2 regions of the Hominisplanchenecus murintestinalis genome follow, and region 2 is predicted to be linked to the other one. Evidence: riboswitches for the same ligand, from Rfam matches in the RefSeq annotation. Region 2 holds a riboswitch; the other holds the start of a gene.
The links. A riboswitch is a leader RNA that binds a small molecule or an ion and turns the genes downstream of it on or off. The one in region 2 is predicted to bind cobalamin.
Positions count from the first base shown of each region.

Region 1: it holds a riboswitch for cobalamin, as region 2 does, so the genes downstream of both, NFR99_RS05555 (energy-coupling factor ABC transporter permease) here and NFR99_RS01065 (complex I 24 kDa subunit family protein) in region 2, are expected to answer to the same signal.

Region 1 covers NZ_CALPCM010000009.1:81,746-85,153, forward strand. The annotation lists partial or broken gene NFR99_RS15465 (energy-coupling factor ABC transporter ATP-binding protein) at 1-91, opposite strand, end outside; gene cbiQ (cobalt ECF transporter T component CbiQ) at 88-864, opposite strand; gene NFR99_RS05550 (energy-coupling factor ABC transporter substrate-binding protein) at 894-1,190, opposite strand; gene NFR99_RS05555 (energy-coupling factor ABC transporter permease) at 1,192-1,938, opposite strand; cobalamin riboswitch at 2,192-2,384, opposite strand; gene hemA (glutamyl-tRNA reductase) at 2,556-3,408, shown strand, end outside.
Region 2 covers NZ_CALPCM010000001.1:233,042-236,449, reverse strand. The annotation lists gene NFR99_RS01075 (cyclodeaminase/cyclohydrolase family protein) at 1-621, shown strand, start outside; gene NFR99_RS01070 (bifunctional 5,10-methylenetetrahydrofolate dehydrogenase/5,10-methenyltetrahydrofolate cyclohydrolase) at 635-1,486, shown strand; cobalamin riboswitch at 1,639-1,826, shown strand; gene NFR99_RS01065 (complex I 24 kDa subunit family protein) at 2,248-2,730, shown strand; gene NFR99_RS01060 (NADH-ubiquinone oxidoreductase-F iron-sulfur binding region domain-containing protein) at 2,723-3,408, shown strand, end outside.

The DNA.
Region 1 (3,408 bases), on a different contig from region 2:
GGGAAAGCCCGTTTAAGGAATGGGAAGTTTCAGCGTCATAGGAAAAATACAGATTTTCAGCTTTTAAAATAATATCATCGTTGGTTTTCATAAGAAAAATCTCCTCCACAGAGCAAATAAAAACAATGCGGTGTCAAATAAGATAATAGCAGCAATTACTTTTTTCTTGGGGGGCCTGTCCTCGGATAAAACCCGAATAGAGCCGTCATAGCATCTGGCTTCCATAGCGTCATATAGCTGGTTAGAGCGGCTGACCGCCCGTATCATCAGGATAGAGCCAAGCATACCAAAGGATTTCAGGGCTGTTTTATAATCTCGGTTTCCGAGACGGCAGTCCTGGGAAGTGCGGATGGCCGAGGCAGTTTCCAGGAGTACAAAAATGAAACGGTAAATGAGAAGCATCAGTTCAATCAGCAGCTTCGGGCAGCGTAGCTTACGCAGCACCTCCAGAATGTCCGGTATTGGCGTTGTAAAAGAAAGAAAATACAGGCAGGAAACTGCTGACAGGGCGGTGAGAATCAACTGCAAGGCATACAAAAAAGAATGTACGCTGGAAGTGAGATACCAGCCGCCGATGGGAACCGCGAAGAAGTCCATAGGCGTACGCCGGATGTGCAGCAGAATCGCAAGGGTGCTCATTAGTAAAAATGCCAGGGGAACCGTTAAAAAATGGAGATAACGGGAAACAGGGATTCCCCCCTTGCAGACGGTAAGAATCCCTGTAACGGATAACACAATACATGCCACGGCAATGGAACGACTCATTACACAAATGAACAGTGTAATCATTGCAAAGGCAAACTTTTCACTGGCATTTTCATATCTAAGCCTGGAATTGTAACAAAGCTTGTCAATGATTATCATAGGAAACTCCTTTCACCAGGAAAATGCGGTTATTCTTTCATCCATTTCTTGCGCTCAACAAAACGTCCCATGACAAAGGCAATAATGCCCACGCCGATACCCGTCTGCACACAGAAGAGAAGGCTTTCTACCTCGCCCGGAAGCTCGCCGCCGAGAATCTTTTCAAGAACAGGCGCCGCCCACGGTTCATAGGAAGAATCGACTTCTTCTACCACCTGGCTTCCGGCGTCGTCGGAGCCGCCAAATTCGGCGTCCTTCAGTGCAAATAATGGCACAAACGCAATTAAGAGAACGGCAATGATTGCTGCGATAACGGTTTTCTTCATTTTATTTCGCCTCCTTTATATATCCGATTGCACGAAGCTCCGGTTTTGCATAAGTTTCCAGTCCCATAACGATGATGACTGTGAGGATTCCTTCAATAATGGCAAGAGGAACCTGTGTCGGCGCAAAGACGACCAGAAATTTGCCAAGAGCCGCGCCGAACGTTGTGTCCGCATTGTGCGCCAGCGCCATCTGGCAGGCGGTTACGCAGTATGTAAACAGATCGCCGAGTGTAGCGGCAAGAAAGACGCCGGCTTTTTTATTGATGTTCATCTTTTTGCACAGAACGTAAATTCCGTAGGAAACAAAAGGTCCGGCAATCGCCATCGAAAAAGTGTTGGCTCCAATCGTGGTAAGCCCGCCGTGCGCCAGAAGGATTGCCTGGAAGAGCAGGACGATCAGGCCTAAAATGGAAACTGCGGAAGGCCCGAATAAAATCGCGCCAAGACCTGTTCCTGTCATGTGGGAGCAGCTACCTGTCACAGACGGAATTTTCAGCGAGGAAATGACGAACACGAAAGCACCGGACATAGCCAGCAGGGTAATCAGGTTTCTGTGTTCGTTTAAGGTTTTTTTAATAGATAGAAATCCTGCCGCAAGGAAAGGCAGGCAGAGCGCGCCCCATGCGATACAGAATCCTCCCGGAAGGTAGCCCTCCATAACGTGCATGGCGTTTACTTTGGGGACAATGCCGAAGGTGAGTGCGAAAACACCTGCCAAAGCGATGATTTGTTTCTGTTTTTTACTCATTTTCTTCTCCTTTCTGATTTTACAAAAATAGTTTGAATAGAACAAAAGTGTGCTTTGTATACTTTTGTTCTGCGCGCGCAGCTGCGCATCGCTTTTGTTTCATAGGAAAATATTTTTCTATGAAACAAAAAAACCTGCAGGATTTCTCCGACAGGCTATCAGAAGAACAAGAGGTTCCATCAGTTTTCCGACACGACAAAACTAATGCTATGAGCCAGCATGTTCTTACACAAGGCCATCGTTCGTAACCTGTGTAAATCGCGTGCACAGGGCAGGTCTTCTGACTCGGCATCAACGCTGCATCCCGCCTTCCCAGTTTCCCAGTGGCGTAAATGAGATGCAGCTCCGTCCATACAGCGGCGTGACCGTGTGAGCTTTTCACTCAACTTTCCTATTCTCCCGGACTTCTTTATAGAAGTGCAGGCACCCTATACATTCAATTCTTTTTTCATTGTAGCATACTTGAGGGTTTTGTCAACTGGGATTTGGCGCTCGATTCCGTATCCATAGTTGAACCCCAAAGAATTCTATGCTAAGATGGAAAAAGCAAAATCCGGGCGCAGGTAAGCGTATGGGCGCGCGGACGGAGAAACGAAAGATATGGGAGATTGAAAACGATGGGTATTTCCATGATTGGAATTGACTACAACAGGGCTTCTGTGGACATCCGGGCGGGCTTTTCCTTTACGAAAAAGAATGCGGCCACGGCTATGGAACGCCTGAAAAGCGAGCAGGGCGTCCTGGGATGTATCATTTTGTCTACCTGCAACCGGATGGAAATCTGGGCAAGCGCGCAGGAGGAGTGGCAGGGTTCCCTGTATGAGTTTCTCTGCCGGGAGAAAGAGAAAGTTCCGGGGGAATTCCGGGAGTATTTTGTACAGAGGACAGGGAAAGAGGCGGTAGAGCATCTTTTTTACCTTGCCAGCGGGCTGAAATCTCAGATTCTGGCGGAGGATCAGATTCTTACCCAGGTGAAGGACGCCCTGGCGCTTGCCAGGGAAGCTTATTGTACGGATAATGTGCTGGAGGTGCTGTTTCGCATGGCAGTGACGGCCGCAAAGAGGGTGAAAACAGAAGTAAGTTTTTCCAGGGGAAATATTTCGGTTATCCATCAGGCGCTGGATTGTCTGGAAAACCAGGGTTTTTCTCTGCGGGGAAAGACCTGTATGGTAATCGGGAACGGGGAAATGGGAAAACTGGCGGCGCTTGCACTTAAAGAAGCGGGGGCGGATGTTACCGTAACCGTGAGGCAGTACCGAAGCGGTATCGTGAGCATTCCGAAGGGCTGCGACAGGATTAACTACGGGGACAGAATGGAATTTCTGCCGAAGTGCGATCTGGCGGTCAGCGCGACGGCAAGCCCGAATTATACGTTGACGAGGCAGCTTTTGGAGGAAGAGGATATTCCGGGACATATGGTTTTGATTGATTTGGCAGTCCCCAGGGATATCGAGCCTTCTGCAGGGACGC
Region 2 (3,408 bases):
TCAACAGTACCATGTAATGAATTTGTAGAAGTGCTGGCATCAAAAGCGCCCGTACCGGGTGGCGGCGGCGCATCTGCGCTTGTAGGCGCTATTGGGACAGCGCTTGGAAATATGGTGGGCAGCCTGACTGTAGGCAAGAAAAAATATGCAGATGTGGAAGCAGAGATGTATGAGCTGAAAGCAAAATGCGATAAGCTCCAGGCTGACTTGCTGACGCTGATTGAGAGGGATGCGGAGGTATTTGAACCGCTTTCAAAAGCATACGGAATGCCAAGAGAGACAGAAGAGGAAAAGGCCGAGAAAGCCAGAGTTATGGAAATCGTGCTGAAAGACGCCTGCTCTGTTCCGATGGAAATCATGGAGAAATGCTGCGAAGCTATCGACATTATCGCCGAATTTGCCGCAAAAGGTTCCGCGCTGGCAATCAGCGACGCCGGAGTTGGAGCAGCGTTCTGCAAAGCAGCGCTTGAGGGCGCTTCCCTGAACGTATATATCAATACAAAATCCATGAAAAACAGAGAATATGCAGAAGAGTTAAATAAAAAAGCTGACGCTATGCTTGCGGAATATCCGAAGAAAGCAGAAGAAATCTTTAACAGCGTACTTGGAAGATTGAAATAAAAGGAGAGGGAACATGGCAAAACAATTGTTAGGAAAAGAAGTCGTAGCGGCTCTGAATGAGCGCATTATTGCAAAAGCCCAGAAGCTGAATGAAAAAGGAATTAAGCCAACGCTTGGAATTGTGCGTGTCGGTGAAAACGAGAGCGACCTGTCATATGAAAGGGGAGCTACAAAGCGCTGCGAGAAGCTGGGCGTGGAATATAAGAAATACCTTCTTCCGGCAGATGCAACGCAGGAGCAGGTGCTTGCAGTAATTGACGAAGTGAACAACGATGAATCTGTCCACGGAGTACTTTTATTCCGTCCTCTCCCGAAACATTTAAATCAGAATGAGATTGAGCAGGCGCTTGACCCGGCAAAAGACGTAGACTGTATGACAGACGGCTCTATGGCCGGCGTATTTACAGGAAAAGACCTGGGTTATCCGCCATGTACGCCGCAGGCATGTATGGAAATTCTGGATTACTACGGAATTGACTGCACGGGGAAAAAGGCGGTGGTTGTAGGACGTTCTCTGGTTGTAGGAAAACCTGCCGCCATGATGCTGATTAAGAAAAATGCGACTGTGACCGTATGCCACACGAGGACTGTAGATATGCCGTCTGTAGTAAAAGAGGCCGATATCGTAATCGTGGCTGCCGGACGCGCAGGAGTAGTTGACGATTCTTATGTAAGGCCGGGACAGATTATTATTGACGTAGGTATCAATGTAAATGAAGAAGGAAAACTCTGCGGTGACGTAGACTATGCAAAAGTAGAGCCAATCGTAGATGCCATCACTCCCGTACCTGGCGGCGTTGGAAGCGTAACTACCTCCGTGCTGGTAGGGCATGTAGTAGAAGCGGCAGAGAAGGCAAGTAAATAGCAGGATTACTGATGGAACTGATGTTTTAGAAAATTCCCCGCGGCGTTTAAATGGCTGCGGGGAATTTTTACGATTCATGATTTTCTTAAAACCAATCATAAAAAATAAAGATTGACAAATTACTACCAGGCTAGTAGGATATAGATGTGTAATTTAATATTGCCATATGAAGTGCAGGGGTATTTGCTCCTGAAAAGGGAATCAGGTGAGAGTCCTGAGCGATCCGGTCACTGTATTCAGGGAATTCTGTTCCATAAGTCCATTGCATACCCATTTGTGAGAAGGCGGGACAGCGTAATGATCTGTAAGTCAGGAAACCTGCTTTATATGTGAGATGGGCTTCCGCGTAAAGTTTAACATCCATTCAGGACATAAGAGGTATGTCCTGCGTTAAATGTCTGCAAGGGTAAGCAGGCATGTTTTTACTTAGTGAATGATTCTCGCTGCGTTTTTATTAAATACACAAAAAAAGCTGAGGTTCCTATAGAGCCGCAGCTTGAACTACCTCCTTCGGGAACAGGTATTCCGCAGCCTGTTCCTAAGCAGTGCACAGCACATCCGAAGCTTTCTGATTGGTATTACAGGCAGAAGCGAGGGTGTGCTGTATTTTTGTTAAAAAAATCACGTATATTGATAAAAAATTAGAAAAATAGCAGCGAAATCAAATGATAATTCGAAAAATATTATTGTGAAAACTGCAAATATAAAGTATAATAGGAAACATAAGTTGTTACGAAAATCTATCTAAAGGAGGCAAGACAATGCTGGATCAAACTTATTATGAAAAGGCAGATGAAATTATTGCTTTTTATGGAAAAAAGCCTGCTTCGCTGATTCCAATTATGCAGGATATCCAGGGTATATACCGTTATCTGCCGGGAGAATTACTCACCTATGTCGCAGGGCAGATTGGAATCACAGAAGCCAAAGCTTACAGTGTTGCCACATTTTATGAGAATTTTTCTTTTGAAGCGAAGGGGAAATATATCATAAAGGTCTGCGATGGTACAGCCTGTCATGTGAGGAAATCGATTCCTATCCTGGAGGCATTTCAAAAAGAGCTTGGGCTGAGTGCAAAGAAACACACGACGGATGACATGATGTTTACAGTAGAAACGGTCTCCTGCCTCGGGGCGTGCGGGCTGGCGCCTGCGGTTATGGTAAATGAGGACGTCCATCCCCGCATGACGCCGGAAAAAGTACTGGAGCTGATTCGAGAATTGAGAGGTGATGCAGATGATTGAAAACAGGGAAGAATTAAGAAAGAGCCGTGAAGCAGCGGAGCAGGAAATGGCTTCCTATGCCTGCAGAATCCTTGTCTGCTCAGGAACAGGATGTATTGCGACTGGTTCTCAGAAGATTTATGAAGAGTTTCTGAAAATCGCAAAAGATACTCCAGAGGTAACCGTGGATTTCCGGCCGCATGATGACAAAGCTCACCTGGGAGTGAAGAAGACAGGATGCCAGGGCGTATGTGAACTGGGCCCCCTGGTGCGTATCCAAAAAGGAGATAAAATTGTACAGTATACGAAGGTTCAGCTAAGCAATTGTAAAGAAATTTTTGAACGTTCTGTAGAAGGGGATGATGTGGTAGAAAGCCTTTTATATGAACAGAAAGGCTTTCGCTACAAAAGCCCGGAGGAGATTCCGTTTATATCGAAACAGACAAGAGTCGTATTGGAAAACTGCGGAAAGTTTGACGCAGAATCCTTTGACGAATATCTGGCTGGCGGCGGTTTTCAGGCATTCCAGAAAGCGTTGTTTGAGATGACGCCGGAAGAAGTCGCAGATGCTGTCGACCGTTCAGGGCTGCGGGGACGGGGCGGCGGCGGTTTCCCGGCAGGACGGAAATGGAAACAGGCAGCCAGCCAGCCGGAGAACGAGCGCTATGTGGTTTGTAATGGTGACGAAGGCGATCCGGG